DNA from 2 places in the Arthrobacter sp. Marseille-P9274 genome. Region 2 is predicted to be linked to the other one. Evidence: riboswitches for the same ligand, from Rfam matches in the RefSeq annotation. Region 2 holds a riboswitch; the other holds the start of a gene.

Region 1 (8,344 bases), on a different contig from region 2:
TCCCAGTCGGGGTCCGTCATGTTCGCCACCAGGACGTCGCCCTCCTCGAAGGAGGCCATCTGGTCGATCGAGGTCAGCACGCGCACCTGGCCGGCGCCGATGCGCTGGCCGATGGCGCGGCCTTCGGCCAGGACCTTCGAGCGTTCGTTGAGGACGAAGCGGGAAAGGGTGCCGCTGGCCTTCCGCGACTCGACCGTCTCGGGGCGCGCCTGCAGGATGTACAGTTCCCCGTCCACGCCGTCTTTGCCCCACTCGATGTCCATCGGGCGGCCGTAGTGGGCCTCGATGGACATCGCGTGACGGGCCAGCTGCTCGACCTCCGCATCCGTGAGGCTGAAGCGGCCGCGCAGTTCCCTGGTCACCGGCACGAAATCAACGGTCCGGCCGATTTCCTGCGATTCGGTGTACGTCATCTGCAGGGCCTTCTCGCCCAGTCCGCGCTTGAGGATCGCCGGCCGCCCCGCCGCGAGGGTGGGCTTGTGCACGTAGAACTCGTCCGGGTTGACCGCGCCCTGGACCACGGCTTCGCCCAGCCCGTAGGAGGACGTAATGAAGACGGCGTCGGTGAAGCCCGATTCGGTGTCCATGGTGAACATGACACCGGAGGCACCGATGTCGGAGCGGACCATGCGCTGGATGCCGGCAGAGAGCGCGACCTCGGAGTGCGTGAAACCGTGGTGGACCCGGTAGGCGATGGCGCGGTCGTTGTAGAGCGACGCGAAGACGTCCTTGATGGCCAGCAGCACGTTGTCGATGCCGCGGATGTTCAGGAAGGTCTCCTGCTGGCCCGCGAAGGAGGCATCCGGCAGGTCCTCGGCCGTGGCGCTGGAGCGCACCGCCCAGGAAACCTCCGACTCGTTGCCGTGGCCCTCGGTCAGCTCGGCGTAGGCGCCGCGGACCTCCTCCTCGAACCCGGCGGGGAACGGAGCCTGGCGGATCAGGTCCCGGATAGCAGCGCCGGCCTTGGCCAGTGCCGTGACGTTGTCGCTGTCCAGGTCTTCGAGGATCGCGGCGATGCTGGCTTCGAGGCCCGACTCGTGCAGGAAACGCCGGTAGGCGTCCGCCGTCGTCGCAAAGCCCTCCGGGACCCTGACCCCGGCAGTTGCCAAATTACGGATCAATTCCCCGAGCGAGGCATTCTTGCCGCCGACCTGTTCAAGGTCGGCCAGCCCAAGTTCGGTGAACCAGAGAACGTCGGTCATAGTGTGGTGCTCCTTGTGAGAAAACAGCGCTAAACGTGTGGACAAAACTTTGGCGGGCTACTGGGCGTCCGCTGCGGCGGCCCGGCGGGCCTCGGCCTCGAGCTTGGCTTCGGCCTCGAGGTCGGCCTGGAACGCCTCGTAGCGCGCCAGGTGCGCCGGGCGGCGGCGCAGCATGAGCCAGGCGATGCCGAGGACGACGAACCAGAGCGGGGTCACCAGCAGCGCGGTGAGCGTGTCCGGCTGCGTGGTCAGCGCCCAGAGGACGAAGGCGAAGAACGCGAACACCACCCAGACCATCGCGATGCCGCCGGGCATCTTGAACTTGGACTCGTCATGCAGCCGCGCCCGGCGCTTCCGGAAGGCGAGGTAGCTGGCCAGGATGATGGACCAGACGAACATGAAGCAGACCGCGGAGACCGTGGTCACCATTTCGAACGCCAGGGCGATGTCCTTGCCGGCGTAGAGGAGGACGACGCCGGAGAGCAGCAGGACGCAGGACACGAACAGTGCGTTCTGCGGAACCTTGCGCGAGGAGAGCTTGCCGAGGACGGTCGGAGCGTCGCCTTCCTGCGCGAGGCCGTAGACCATGCGGGAGGTCGAATAGACGCCGGAGTTGGCCGAGGACATCGCCGAGGTCAGCACCACGAGGTTGATGATCGTGGCGGCCATGCCGAGTCCGGCCAGGGAGAACATTCCGATAAAGGGGCTGCGGCCCGCCTCGAACTCGGTCCACGGGGTGACGGACATGAGGATGATCAAGGCGCCGACGTAGAACAGGAGCACACGGATGGGGATGGAGTTGATGGCCTTGGGAAGGTTCTTCTCCGGGTCCTTGGCTTCCGCCGCCGTCGTACCCACCAGTTCGATGCCCACGAAGGCGAACACCGCGATTTGGAAGCCCGCCACGAAGCCCATGAACTCGTTCGGGAAGAAGCCGCCATGGCTCCACAGGTTGCTGAAGGCGGCCGGGCCGGCCGGGGACTCGAAACCGGTGAAGATCATGATCAGGCCGGTGACGATCAGCGCCACGATGGCGACGATCTTGATCATGGCGAACCAGAACTCGGTCTCGCCGAAGGCCCTGACGGTGGCCAGGTTCAGCAGCAGCAGGACGGCCACGGTGAAGATGCCCGGGATCCAGAGTTGGATGCCCGGAATCAGTTCGTCGGCGTAGCCGGCGATGGCGATGACGTCCGCGATGCCGGTGACGACCCAGCAGAACCAGTAGGTCCAGCCGGTGAAGAACCCGGCCCAGGGACCGAGCAGGTCAGCGGCGAAATCGCTAAAGGACTTGTAGTGGAGGTTGCTCAGCAGCAGCTCGCCCATCGCCCGCATGACGAAGAACAGCATGAAGCCGATGATCATGTAAACGAAGATCACGGAGGGGCCGGCCGCCGAAATGGTCTTCCCCGAGCCCATGAACAGGCCGGTGCCGATCGCACCGCCGATCGCGATCAGCTGGATGTGCCGGTTGGATAACTGCCGCGCGAGATGCGGCGGCTCGCCTGTCGTGGTGGATGCATGTGGCGTAGTCATGAGGAACTCCATGGTTCAAGTGGCACGGGCGCACCACGTTGATTAGGTTCCTCCCCACTCTGTATTGGACCTGAGAGATTCCGCGCCCCCTGCTTGCGCAGGAGCCGCTTGCACCGTCGGTGAGACAGGCTGCCGCCTGGCTGCTTTCCAGAGTTGCCTAGCCGCGGCGGTACATGGGCCTGAGAGATTCCCGGGGAGGGTTTGCTCCTACGGCGCCTGCCGAATGTACCGGCAGGACTCTCCCGCCGCAGATCGTAAGCATTATTGACTTATGGGTGACTGGGATCACAACTCAGAGTAGAGTGCGGCCCGGCCTCCCGCAAGCCGGTTGCGTGAAGGGCGTCATATTCCGGAAACAGAGTCCGGCGGCCCGCCGTGCAAAGCTGTCAGCCCCGTTCGGCGAACGGCGGCACGTGGTGACCTGGCCCGAAAGGCCTGAACCAGTCCTCGAACTTCATCGACGGAGCCCCTTCGGGGCTGGCCTCCGGATCATTTTCGAAGCCGTCCATGGCCGGGTCGAAAAGCATCATGGAGTCGGCGAAACGCAGGAAGAAGTGTTCGAGCCCGGCCACCCAGTCCGGCGGCAGGTCGGCCTCGAGCTCCAGTTCGTCGGCCAGGAATTCCGCCTCGGCGAGAAGGCAGCGCAGCCCGAGCTCCTGGGCCACGCAGGACGGTTCCTTCCAGCCGGCGGCCAGGTTCATCGTGAGGTCGGTGCAGACGGTGAGGAACCGGGCCGCGAAACGTGCGTCGTAGTGGTGCGCGTACTGCGGCGGCAGGTTGCCGAGGACGTAGGTCTCGTCAATGTCCCTGGCCGTCGGTTCCCGGCCCCTGAGCAGGTCTATGTCGTTGAACAGCTCGTCGATCATGCCGGCGCCCGCATGCCAGAGCAACCCGGCCAGCACCCGGGCCCGGTGCCGCGACAGCTCGCGCTCCGCCTCGGGCGCCGCGGCATCGTAGCCGAGCCGCTCGAGAGCGATCCCGCCAGCCCGGCCCGCGGCTTCCAGCAAGGTGGCCACGGCGTTGCCGCTGATTCCGGTGTCCGCCGGCTCCCGCCCGCCCTCTGCCCCGGCGGCATGGGGCATAACGGAGTCCGCCACCCCGTGGCCCTCCGCCGGCTCGACCTTGCCGCGCAGGATCCGGATGCCCGGGACATCCGCCGCGATGGCCAGCGGATCCATGGCAACGGCGAGGGCGGCGAACAGGTCAGTCGAGGCCAGAGCCACGTGTTCGGGTGTTTCGGCTTTGACGACGGCGTAGCTCCGCAGCTCCCCCGGGTCGGTGATGTCCACGTCTATGGCGATGTGGATCGACGCCGCGATGGGCCTCTCCGGGTCATTCATGCGTAACACCCTACTCCCGCTGGCGCCTGCCACGACGGAAAGAAGCAGGCCCGGACTGGTCAGCCCTCGCAGCCGACCCCGTCGCCGTTGCCGTCGAACTTGGTGCTCCAGCCGGGGTCGCCCACCCGGATGGGCGCTGCGCCGCGGGCCTTCACCTCGGCGCAGTTCTTGTACTCGATGGCTGGGAGGGTCACTCCGCCGCCATCGGCCGGGACCCGTTGGTCCGCGCAGGATGAGGTTAGGACCTTCTTGATGGCGTCGTACTCGGCCCGGGTCATCCAGAGACCGTACTTGGCTTTCACCGCGGTCTGCAGGGCAACGTACTCGCAGCGGAAGCCCTTGTTCGGCGGCAGCCAGGTCGCAGCGTCGCCGTCGCCCTTGGCGCCGTTCGTGGGACCGTCGGCGGCCCTCAGGTTCAGCGGATCGTTGGCGAACGCTTCGCGTTGTCCGGAGGAGAGCTTCCGGGCGCCCTTCTGCCACGCATCCGAGAGGGCGACGACGTGGTCGATCTGGACCAGGGTGCTGGTCTTGTTGCCGCGGACAAAGTCGATCGTCTTGCCGGTGTACGGATCGGCAAGGGTGCCGGTCAGGACGACGCAGTCCTTGGTGCCGGGCTTGAAAGTCTCGTTGGCCAAGTCGCGGGCGAGAACATCATTCCGGGCGTCGCAGCCATTGTGGTCCGGATCCAGCCACCCCTCGCCGAACTGCTCACGCGAGTATCCGGTCTTCGGGGCGCGGCCCTTGACCGGGATCGTCGCGAGCTGCTCCAGCGCGGTACCGGCCTCGGCCGCCCCGGCCGCCGCCGGCACTTGGGCGTCGTAGCCCGGAGTACAGGCCGCCAGCGATGCGGCTGCGAGGAAGGCAGTGGTCAGGGAGAGGGCACGACGGCGGAAAGTCTGCATGATCCTTCGGTGTACGGGGAGACCCGGCGGATCCCATCCTCCAGCCTATGATCCCGTCGCCCGAACGCGGGGCAGGCTCGCTCTGCACGGACGTCTGGGAGTCCGCGCTGACAGCCCCGGACGGAGATGGGCGCCGGCGGTGTGCGCACCTTAAAGCCGCAGGATCCAATGAGCCACAAAGGCGCGTAACCGGCGCGGCCGGTCACGGACAACCTGCTAGGGGGCGGGATCGGAGTCTCGCTCCGGCGGATGGTGACCAGCGGCAGCGGCGCGTACGTCGCCCTCGTCGTGCCCACCCTTCTTCTTACCGAAAGGCAGCACCTTCAGCAGCGGGTGCAGGACGGCCATAACGACGAGGCCCCAGACGAGTCCCAGGATGGCCGAGCACAAGGTGTTCACCAGCCATGCCAAGGCGCCGCCGGCCACCGGGATTGCTGCGAAGGGGGCCTCGAGGACGTGGACCAGGTCGTACGGCGCATGCCAGCCGAGGTCGTGCGCCCCCTGGAGCATGATGTGGCCGCCGACCCACAGCATGGCGATTGTCCCAACGAAGGTGATCGCACCCAGCACGGCAGGCATGCCCTTGACGAGCAGCCGGCCAAAGCGCTGCGAGCCCGCGGAGTCCTTGGTAGTCAGGTGCACGCCGATGTCGTCCATCTTGACGATGAGCGCGACGGCGCCGTACACGAGCACCGTGATCGCGATCGCCACGACGACCAGGATGACCGCCCGGACCAACAGGGACTGGTCGGCCACCTCGTTCATGGAGATGACCATGATCTCGCAGGACAGGATGAAGTCGGTCGTGATCGCACCCTTGACGACCTTGCCCTCCGCAGCCCGGCCCCGCTCAACGGCCGGAGCCTCTTCGCCACCGTGGTGCCCGCGGAGCCTGTGCCAGACCTTCTCGGCACCTTCGTAACAGAGGTAGGTGCCGCCCAGCATCAGGATGAACGGGATGACCGCCGGAATGAAAGCGCTGATGAGCAGCAGCGCCGGAAGGATGATCAAGAGCTTGTTCCGCAGCGAGCCCCAGAAGATCTTCTTGATCATCGGCAGTTCGCGGGACGGGTCCGTCCCGGACACGTACTGCGGCGTGACGGCGGCGTCGTCGATCACCACGCCCGCGGCCTTCGTCCCGGCCTTGGCCGCTCCGGCGGCGACGTCGTCTACCGAGGCGGCCGCGATGCGGGCCAGGGCTGCGACGTCGTCGAGCAGGGCGACGAGACCGCCGCTCACAGGTCTCCCCCGAACTGCTCGACGGCGGACTGCTGGGCGCGGCTGGCACGTGTGATCGGCATGCTTCGAGTATAAGTTGGCGACCGGCTCAGGCGGGCAGCCGGCGCGGAGTTGGAGCCACGATCCGGAGGACGCCGGGTGGTCGCAACTGCCGCTGGCTGAGCCGAAATCCGGCCCACCGGCCATGGCTGAATTCGACTTCAGGAAAGCCCGCGGATAACACCGGAAATGTTCCGGACACCCGCTCGAACAGGTAAGGACCACCGATGGAACAACTTTTGACGATCATGCCGACCCTGCTGACCGCAGCGGCACTCCTCATCACCTTTGCAGGGATGGCGTGGATCCGGGGACGGCAGAGGAAAGTCCTCGCCGAGGTCAGGGCCATGAGTGACAACCAGCTGCGAGAGCTGCCCCTCGCCGACCTTGCCCGGAAACGCCTGAAGATCGGGTCGCTGAGAGGGCGTCAGCCGAAGAAAACATCCACATCGAAGTCCAGTTCTCCCGCATCAAGGACGCCCACTGAGGAGCTTGACCTACTGCCGCGGCGAATCAGTCGTGGCATGCCTAGCCGGCGAGCGTGCCGCTAACCGTAGTTTTCCAGCGAGGCATCCCTGGCGAGTTCGGGGACGGCTGGTCCAGCCCGGGCGTCACGGCCTGATTGACTCCCACCGGGTCTTCCAGTTCCTGCTCGTCAACCAGCTGCCCTACGAACTCACCGTCCTGCGGGAGCCCGCACGGTGAGCCGGCCCGCAGTTCCATCCTGCCCGCTGATCGGAAAAGGCCTCTCGAGGTCAATGCACGAGCGTACTGAGCCAGATAATGATCAAGCCCAAGGCCGAGGTAGTGGCGGCGTTGAGCAGCCGGAGCGGCCAGCGTTTGCGACGCCGGGCGGCGTTGGCGTAGCCCAGCACAGCGAGGATCCCGACACCGACCCACAGGGCGACGTAATAGGCCACGTACTCGTCGAGTACTCCGGCTGTGGCCAGCAGCAGGAAGAAGGCCGGCAGGAGCATCGCAAGCACCATGCCGGCCGAATGCCGGGCGGTGTCTAGGACCGTAGCCCAGACCGCCTTGCGGGGGCGCTCGGCCGACCGATTGCCCGCAACCACACCGGAGTAAATGTGGGACAGCCAAAAAACGCCGACGGTACCGAGGGTGAACAGGAAGACTTCCAGGTCAGTCTCGTATTTCCAGCCGACGGCAATCAGGGCGCTGACCAGCACCGTGCCGTAGATGGCGTGCTCGGTTTCGTAGGTACGCAGCAGAGCGGCCGCGGGCCGGGCGACGCCGTGCGCGGCGCGCCGGGTCAAGCGGCGGGCACGTGATGGCAAGGTCACTGCGTCGGAATCGATCGCGTCAGGATTGGCACCGGCCATTGCTGTCCTTCGCACGGCTCTTGCCCCCACTTGATCCTACGGTAGCGGCCCGGGCTGCCGCGGTCCAGAGGACGCGTTATTTAGGCGCTGGTACCAGCCAATAGCCGCGCAAACAGTGGAGCCTAGGGGAATCGAACCCCTGACCTTTTCATTGCGAACGAAACGCTCTACCAACTGAGCTAAGGCCCCGAGTAACTGCGTAGATCATATGACCGCCGTGGCCGAATCACCAAAACCGAATGCAGCGAGACCCCCGCTCCATCCGGCAGGCATCCGGCTGGATCGGGGGTCTTCAGCTGTGAACAACCAGGTTGGATCCTTGCGGGATCCGTCCACAGATCGTCGGCGGGGTGGGCCGGTTTCACTGCACCTTGGCGGGCGGAAGCTTGTGGCTCGTCCCGCGTTGCACCCAATTCGAGCACCACGGCAGCAATCGGTGCAATAGTTGCCTTATCGGTTGGTCAATCTGATCAACGATGAAGCGGGACACCGGACAGGGAGTGGTCAGATTGCAGCAGCTGGACCCGACGGACCGCCGGATCATCCTTGCGTTGGATGAGGATCCGCGCATTCCGGTCATGCTGCTCGCCCAGAAGCTCGGGCTGGCGCGCGGCACGGTCCATTCCCGGATCGAGCGGATCAAGGCGGCGGGCATCCTCCGTCCCCATTCGGCGCGGATCCTCCCGGAGGCCACCGGACGAGGGGTGATGGCCATGGTGAGCGCGGAACTGGACCAAAGCAAGCTC
Region 2 (8,344 bases):
GAAACCCTGTCAAATCAAGGAGCTGTACGTGAAAACTGATGCCGTCTCGACTGAGAAGGCGCCCCATCTGGAGCGCCAGCTCAGCAACAGGCACATCCAGCTGATCGCCATCGGAGGTGCGATCGGCACCGGCCTGTTCATGGGTTCGGGCAAGACGATCTCCGTTGCGGGTCCGTCCGTAATCTTCGTCTACATGATCATCGGCTTCATGCTGTTCTTCGTCATGCGGGCGATGGGCGAGCTGCTGCTGAGCAACCTCAACTACAAGTCCTTCAGTGACTTCGCCGGCGACCTCCTCGGTCCCTGGGCCGGGTTCTTCACCGGCTGGACCTACTGGTTCTGCTGGGTCGTCACCGGCATCGCGGACGTCATCGCCATCGCCGGCTACGCCAATGAATTGGTGCCGGGCATCCAGCTCTGGATCCCGGGCGTGTTCACCGTGGCCGTCCTGCTGTTGCTGAACCTGGCCACCGTCAAGGCGTTCGGCGAGACCGAGTTCTGGTTCGCCCTGATCAAGATCGTCGCCATCGTGGCGCTGATCGTCACCGGCCTGGTCATGATCTTCACCGGTTTCGAGTCCGATGCCGGCCCGGCCTCCTTCAGCAACCTGTGGAGCCACGGCGGCTTCTTCCCGCAGGAGTTCATGGGCTTCGTGGCGGGCTTCCAGATCGCAGTCTTCGCCTTCGTGGGCATCGAACTGGTGGGTACGACGGCGGCGGAAGCCAAGGATCCGGAGAAGAACCTTCCCAAGGCCATCAACTCCATCCCCGTCCGCGTGCTGCTCTTCTACGTAGGCGCCCTGGTCATCCTGATGGCCGTCACCCCGTGGACCGAGTTCCAGGCCGGGCACAGCCCCTTCATCGGCATGTTCTCGCTGGCAGGACTCGGGATGGCCGCCACCATCGTCAACCTCGTGGTGCTGACCTCGGCAATGTCCTCGGCCAACTCCGGCGTCTACTCGACCTCCCGCATGGTGTTCGGCCTCGCCCAGGAAGGCGACGCTCCGACCACCCTCGGCAAGCTCTCCTCGCGCAAGGTTCCGCAGAACGCACTGTTCCTGTCCTGCGTCCTGCTGCTCGCCGGCGTCGTCCTCCTCTACGCGGGCGACAGCATCGCCCTGGCGTTCGAAATGGTTACCACGGTCTCCGCGGTCTGCTTCATGTTCGTCTGGTCCATCATCCTGGCCAGCTACCTCGCCTTCCGGAAGCGCCGGGCGCAGCTGCACAATGAGTCCAAGTTCAAGATGCCCGGCGGCATCGCGATGGTCTGGGTGGTGTTCGCGTTCTTCGCCTTCGTCCTCTGGGCCCTGACCACGCAGCCGGACACGCTCACCGCGCTGCTGGTGACCCCGCTCTGGTTCGTCGTCCTCGGCGTCGCCTGGGCCATCCTGCGCCGGCGTCCGGTGCACATGGCACGGGCGGAGATGTTCCGGGCCCAGCTGCGCGAGCAAGAGGCGCAGCAGGAAAGCCCCGCAGACGTGCACTGACCCCGCACGTCGGTCCGGCAGGCCGCCGCGGAGACCCCGCGGCGGCCTGCCCTGAACGGGCTGTCACCGGGCGGCGACCTTCTTGTGGAGGCCGGTCCGGAACGGTTACGATGCTCACATCGACAATAACTGAATCATGCCTTCGACATGCGGCGGGAGAGTCCTGCTGGTGCTAGTCAGCAGGCGCCGTAGGAGCAATACCTCCCCAGGAATCTCTCAGGCACCTGTACCGCCGCGGAGAGGCAACTCTGGAAAGCAGCCGGACACATGAAACCGGCTCACCGACGGTGCAAGCGGATTCGTTCCGCGGAATCTCTCAGGTCCAATACAGAGTGGGGAGGGACCCGATCCACATGGCGTGCCACGCATGCCAGCCCAATTAACGGAGTTCCTTCATGACGGTTCAACCCACCATCGCCCCTTTTGCCGAGCGCCATATCGGCCCGCGCAGCAGCGACGCCGAGACGATGCTCAAGCAGGTTGGCTACGCCAGCCTCGACGAGTTGGTTGACACGGCAGTTCCCGCCGACATCCGCCAGCAGGCCCCGCTGGACCTGCCGGCGGCCCGTAGCGAAGCCGAGGTGCTGGCCGACCTGCGCGCACTGGCAGCCAAGAACATCACGGCGGTCCAAATGATCGGCCAGGGCTACTACGACACGATCACGCCGCCGGTCATCCGCCGCAACGTCGTCGAATCCCCTGCCTGGTACACCGCGTACACGCCGTACCAGCCGGAAATCTCCCAGGGCCGGCTCGAAGCGCTGCTGAACTTCCAGACCATGGTCGAGGACCTGACCGGCCTGGCCATCGCCAACGCCTCCTTGCTGGACGAAGCCACCGCCGTCGCCGAGGCCGTGCTGCTCATGCGCCGCGGCAACAAGAAGCACGCCGACGGCAAGACCGTCCTGGACGCCGACCTGCTGCCGCAGACGATCGCCGTCGTCAAGGGCCGCGCCGAGGCACTCGGCTTCGAGGTCGAGGTCGCCGACCTGACCGCCGGCCTGCCCGAGGGCGACCTGTCCGGCATCGTGCTCCAGCAGCCGGGCGTCTCCGGCCGCGTGGCCGACCACACCCAGGTGATCGCCGAAGCGAAGGAACGCGGCGCCATGGTCACCGTCGCCGCCGACCTGCTGGCGCTGACCCTGATTACGCCTCCCGGCGAGCAGGGCGCGGACATCGCCGTCGGCAATTCGCAGCGCTTCGGCGTGCCGCTGTTCTACGGCGGCCCGCACGCCGCGTACATGGCCGTGCACAAGGGCCTGGAGCGCCAGCTGCCCGGACGCCTGGTCGGCGTTTCCAAGGACTCCGCCGGACGCCCGGCCTACCGCCTGGCCCTGCAGACCCGCGAGCAGCACATCCGCCGCGAGAAGGCCACCTCCAACATCTGCACCGCGCAGGCACTGCTGGCCATCGTGTCCGGCATGTACGCCGTCTACCACGGTCCCGAGGGGCTCAAGGCCATCGCCCAGCGCGCCAACGCGCAGGCCCGCACGCTCGCCACCGTGCTGCGCGACGCCGGACTGGAACTCGCCGCCGAGCAGTTCTTCGACACCCTCACCGTCAAGGTTCCGGGCAAGGCTGCCGAGGTCATCGCCGCGGCGGAGGCCAAGGGCATCAACCTGCGGGTCATCGACGGGGACCACGTGGGCATTTCCACCGGTGAATCGACGACGGCGGAGCACCTGGCTGCCGTGGCCGAGTCCTTCGGCGTGGACGGCGCCGCCGAGCGCATCGCCGCCGCGGCCGGCTCCGGCCTGGGCTTCGAGTTGGATGCGTCCGTGCAGCGGACCTCGTCCTACCTGAACCACCCGGTCTTCCACAGCCACCGTTCGGAAACCCAGATGCTGCGCTACCTGCGCCGCCTCTCCGACCGCGACCTGGCGCTGGACCGCACCATGATTCCGCTGGGCTCCTGCACCATGAAGCTCAACGCCACGGCCGAGATGGAATCCATGACGTGGCCGGAGTTCGCCACCATCCACCCCTTCGCCCCGGACCACCAGACCCAGGGCTGGCGCGAGCTGATCGAGGACCTGGAGGCGCGGCTGTCCGCGATCACCGGCTATGCCGGCGTGTCCATCCAGCCGAACGCCGGTTCGCAGGGCGAGTACGCCGGCCTGCTGGCCATCCGCCGGTACCACCTGTCCCAGGGCAACGAGCAGCGCAACATCTGCCTGATCCCGGCCTCCGCGCACGGCACCAACGCTGCCTCGGCAGTGCTGGCCGGCATGAAGGTCGTTGTCGTCGCGACGGCTTCCGACGGCACGATCGACCACGCGGACCTCGACGCCAAGATCGAGCAGCACAAGGACAACCTGGCTGCCATCATGATCACCTACCCGTCCACGCACGGCGTGTACGACGCCGACGTCCGCCAGGTCTGCGATGCCGTGCACGCGGCAGGCGGGCAGGTCTACATCGACGGCGCCAACCTGAATGCGCTGGTCGGCCTCGCCCAGCCCGGCAAGTTCGGCGGGGACGTCTCCCACCTGAACCTGCACAAGACCTTCTGCATCCCGCACGGCGGCGGCGGCCCCGGCGTCGGCCCGGTCGCAGTGGCGGAGCACCTGGTGCCGTTCCTGCCCGGCAATGCGGCGCTGGCCGAGCACGAAGGCAAGGGCGTCCCGGTTTCGGCCTCGAAGTACGGCTCCGCGGGCGTGCTGCAGATCTCGTGGGCCTACGTGGCCATGATGGGCGGAGAGGGCCTGACCAACGCCACCAAGACGGCGCTGCTGGCCGCGAACTACATCGCGTCCCGCCTGAACGAGCACTTCCCGGTGCTCTACACCGGCAATAAGGGCCTGGTCGCCCACGAGTGCATCCTGGATCTGCGCGAGCTCACCTCCAAGTCCGGCGTCACCGCCGAGGACGTGGCCAAGCGCCTGATCGACTACGGCTTCCATGCCCCGACGCTGGCCTTCCCGGTGGCGGGCACGCTGATGGTGGAGCCGACCGAGTCCGAGGACCTGGCCGAGATCGAGCGCTTCATCGAGGCCATGATCGCTATCCGCGGCGAAATCGAGCAGGTCATCAAGGGTGACTTCGGTGTCGAGGAGAGCCCGCTGCGGCTGTCCCCGCACACCGCGGCCGCCGTGGTCAGCAGCGACTGGGACCGCAAGTACTCCCGCGAGCAGGCCGTGTTCCCGCTGCCGAACCTGAAGGTGGACAAGTACTTCGCTCCGGTCGGCCGCATCGACGGCGCGGCCGGAGACCGGAACCTGATCTGTTCCTGCCCGCCCATCGAAGAATTCGCCGAGTCGGCCAACTAACGAAAAGGTTCCGTAGAGACCATGAATGCTGAAACCACCACGCAGCGCTATACCGCACTGTACGAAGAGCACCAGAAGCTCGGCGCGTCCTTCACGGACTTCGGCGGCTGGCAGATGCCGCTGAAGTACAGCAGCGAACTGGCCGAGCACCACGCCGTCCGCAAGACGGCCGGGCTGTTCGACCTCTCCCATATGGGCGAGCTATGGGTCACCGGCCCGGACGCAGCGAAGTTCCTCGACTACGCCCTGGTGGGCAAGCTGTCGGCGATCGCCGTCGGCAAGGCCAAGTACTCGCTGATCTGCAACCAGGACGGCGGTATCATCGACGACCTGATCAGCTACCGGCGCGGTGACGACCGCTACCTCGTGGTGCCGAACGCAGGCAACGCGGACGCGGTCTTCGAGGCGATGGCCGAGCGGGCCAAGGACTTCGACGTCACCGTGGAGAACGCCACGGCCGCCACCTCCCTGGTGGCTGTCCAGGGTCCGGACTCGGTGGACATCCTGCACAAGCTGGTCCCGGCCGCCGAGGCCGGCGTCGTCAGCGACATGAAGTACTACGCCGCGGAGGACGTCACCTTCACCGTGGGCGGCGCCCCGGCCAAGCTGCTGCTGGCCCGCACCGGTTACACCGGCGAGGACGGCTTCGAGATCTACGTGCCGAACGAGCAGGCCGCCGCGCTGTGGACCGCGCTGCTGGAAGCCGGCAAGGAGCACGGCCTGGTTCCGGCCGGCCTCGCCTGCCGCGACTCCCTCCGCCTCGAGGCCGGAATGCCGCTGTACGGCAACGAGCTCTCCCTCGAGTTCAGCCCGTACGATGCAGGCCTCGGCCCCGTCGTCGCGCTGAAGAAGGAAGGCGAATTCGTCGGCCGCGCGGCGCTGGTAGCCCAGAAGGAGAAGGGCTCTGCACGCAAGCTTGTCGGGCTCAAGGGCCTCGGCCGCCGCGCGGGACGCGCCCACTACCCGGTGCTGAAGGACGGCAAGACGGTCGGCGAGGTTACCTCCGGCCAGCCGAGCCCGACCCTCGGCTACCCGGTTGCCCTGGCGTACGTGGACGCCGAGTTCGCCGAGCCGGGCACCAAGCTGGACATCGACCTGCGTGGAAAGGCAGAGCCCTTCGAGGTCGTCGGCCTGCCCTTCTACAAGCGCGAAAAGTAACAAAACCACCGGCGGCTCAGGATCCGGCAACAAGGCTGAACGCCGACGCGTAGCCTTGTTGCCGGGTCCCGTCCGGTGCCACCCGTTTTCCATCACCTTCTGTTTGAAAGGGTTCCTCCCAATGAGCAAAGTCCTGTCCAGCCTGCGCTACTCCGCCGAGCACGAGTGGGTAGACGGCGCCAGCCCCGTTAAGGTCGGCATCTCCCAGATCGCGGCCGACGCGCTGGGCGACGTCGTCTACGTTGACCTGCCAGAGGCCGGCTCCGCCGTCAGCGCGGGCGAGACCTGTGGCGAGGTCGAGTCGACCAAGTCCGTCTCCGACCTCTACGCTCCGGTGACCGGAACCGTGGTCGAGGTCAACCAGGCCGCCATCGACGACCCGGCCCTGCTGAACTCCGACCCGTACGGCGAGGGCTGGCTCTTCACCGTCGAGGTCTCCGAAGAGGGCCCGCTGCTCTCCGCCGACGAGTACGCTTCGGCAAACGGCGGTGAGGTCGCATGACGCAGGCACTCACGGCGGTCACCAGCGCCAGCCTGAACGCTGACCTGGGCGCCCTCGATCCGGAGATCGCCGCCCAGATCGACAACGAGCTGCGCCGCCAGCAGGGCGGCCTGGAAATGATCGCCTCGGAGAACCACACCGCCGTCGCCGTGATGCAGGCGCAGGGCTCGGTCGTCACCAACAAGTACGCCGAGGGCTACCCGGGCCGCCGCTACTACGGCGGCTGCGAATACGTGGATGTCATCGAGCAGCTGGCGATCGACCGGGTGAAGGCGCTCTTCGGAGCCGGTTTCGCCAACGTCCAGCCGCACTCCGGCGCGCAAGCCAACGCCTCCGTCATGCACGCGCTGATCAAGCCCGGCGATACCATCCTGGGCCTGAACCTGGCGCACGGCGGCCACCTGACGCACGGGATGAAGATCAACTTCTCCGGCAAGCTCTACAACGTCGTGGCCTACGGTGTCTCCGAGCAGGACTACCTGATCGACATGGCCGAGGTCGAGCGCCTGGCGCAGGAGCACAAGCCGCAGCTGATCGTCGCAGGCTGGTCCGCCTACCCGCGGCAGCTGGACTTCGCCGAGTTCCGCCGGATCGCCGATTCCGTGGGCGCTTACCTCATGGTGGACATGGCGCACTTCGCCGGACTGGTCGCCACCGGGCTGCACCCGTCGCCGGTCCCGCACGCCCACGTGGTCACGTCCACCACGCACAAGACCCTCGCGGGTCCGCGCGGCGGCATCATCCTGACCAACGAGGCGGACATCGCCAAGAAGATCAACTCGGCGGTGTTCCCGGGCCAGCAGGGCGGCCCGCTTGAGCACGTCATCGCGGGCAAGGCGGTGGCGTTCAAGATTGCCGCATCGGAGGAATTCGCCGAGCGCCAGCGCCGCACCCTGGCCGGTTCGAAGGCCCTCGCCGAGCGCCTGTCGCAGCCGGACGTGGCCGCGAAGGGCGTCACCGTCCTGACCGGCGGCACGGACGTGCACCTGGTCCTGGTGGACCTGCGCAACTCCGAGCTGGACGGGCAGCAGGCGGAGGATCTGCTCGCCGCGATCGACATCACCGTCAACCGCAACGCCGTCCCGTTCGACCCGCGGCCGCCGATGGTGACCTCGGGCCTGCGGATCGGCACCCCGGCGCTGGCTACCCGTGGGTTCAGCGAGGAGGCGTTCCGCGAGGTCGCCGACATCATCGCCGAGGCGCTCATCGCCGGTCCGGATGCGGACCTCTCGGGCCTGAAGGCCCGGGTTGACGCCCTGGCGGAAGCACATCCCTTGTACCCGGACGTCGCTCCGGTCTCCAAGGAAACCGAAGGGCACTAGGAGGCCATCATGGCTGTAGGCGTATTCGATCTCTTCACTGTCGGCATCGGCCCCTCCAGTTCGCACACTGTGGGTCCGATGCGGGCCGCCGCCGTCTTCGCCGAGGAGCTGGTTTCGACCGGAGTCCTCGACCGGGTGGCCGGGCTGCGGGTGGACCTCTACGGTTCGCTCGCCGCCACCGGCCGCGGGCACGGCACCTTCACGGCAGTCATGCTGGGACTGGAAGGCTTCCATCCGGAGCTGATCCTTCCCGACGAGGTCGATTCGCGCCTGGCTGACATGGCGGAATCCGGCAGGCTGCAGCTCTGCTCCCAGGTCAGCGGTGCTGCCGGGGCCGCGATCGACTACAAGGTGGAGGACATGGTCCTGCACCCGTTGACCGTGCTGCCCCGGCACACCAACGGCATGAAGCTGCAAGCAAAGAACGACGCCGGGGACGTGCTCCACGAGGCAACGTTCTTCTCTGTGGGCGGCGGCTTCATTGTCCGCGAGGGCGAGGAAGACGCCGCCGCGGAGGAGCTCGAGGAGTCGAAGGAGCAGCTGCCGTACCCGTTCCGCACGGCGGCCGAGCTCCTGGACCACTGCCGCAACACGGGCCTGGGCATCA

Evidence for each region. A riboswitch is a leader RNA that binds a small molecule or an ion and turns the genes downstream of it on or off. The one in region 2 is predicted to bind glycine.
Region 1: linked by a shared signal. The riboswitch ahead of cycA (D-serine/D-alanine/glycine transporter) and the one ahead of gcvP (aminomethyl-transferring glycine dehydrogenase) in region 2 are both predicted to bind glycine.

Annotation. Positions count from the first base shown of each region.
Region 1 is NZ_CAMPOV010000002.1:453,886-462,229, forward strand. Features, by position in the region: gene ppsA (phosphoenolpyruvate synthase) at 1-1,202, opposite strand, end outside; gene cycA (D-serine/D-alanine/glycine transporter) at 1,260-2,738, opposite strand; glycine riboswitch at 2,896-2,993, opposite strand; gene OC550_RS15305 (hypothetical protein) at 3,125-4,078, opposite strand; gene OC550_RS15310 (DUF1524 domain-containing protein) at 4,138-4,980, opposite strand; gene OC550_RS15315 (DUF808 domain-containing protein) at 5,197-6,219, opposite strand; gene OC550_RS15320 (hypothetical protein) at 7,014-7,598, opposite strand; tRNA gene OC550_RS15325 (tRNA-Ala) at 7,715-7,787, opposite strand; gene OC550_RS15330 (Lrp/AsnC family transcriptional regulator) at 8,075-8,344, shown strand, end outside.
Region 2 is NZ_CAMPOV010000005.1:60,740-69,083, forward strand. Features, by position in the region: gene cycA (D-serine/D-alanine/glycine transporter) at 29-1,486, shown strand; glycine riboswitch at 1,630-1,728, shown strand; gene gcvP (aminomethyl-transferring glycine dehydrogenase) at 1,882-4,755, shown strand; gene gcvT (glycine cleavage system aminomethyltransferase GcvT) at 4,777-5,913, shown strand; gene gcvH (glycine cleavage system protein GcvH) at 6,035-6,415, shown strand; gene glyA (serine hydroxymethyltransferase) at 6,412-7,737, shown strand; gene OC550_RS21365 (L-serine ammonia-lyase) at 7,747-8,344, shown strand, end outside.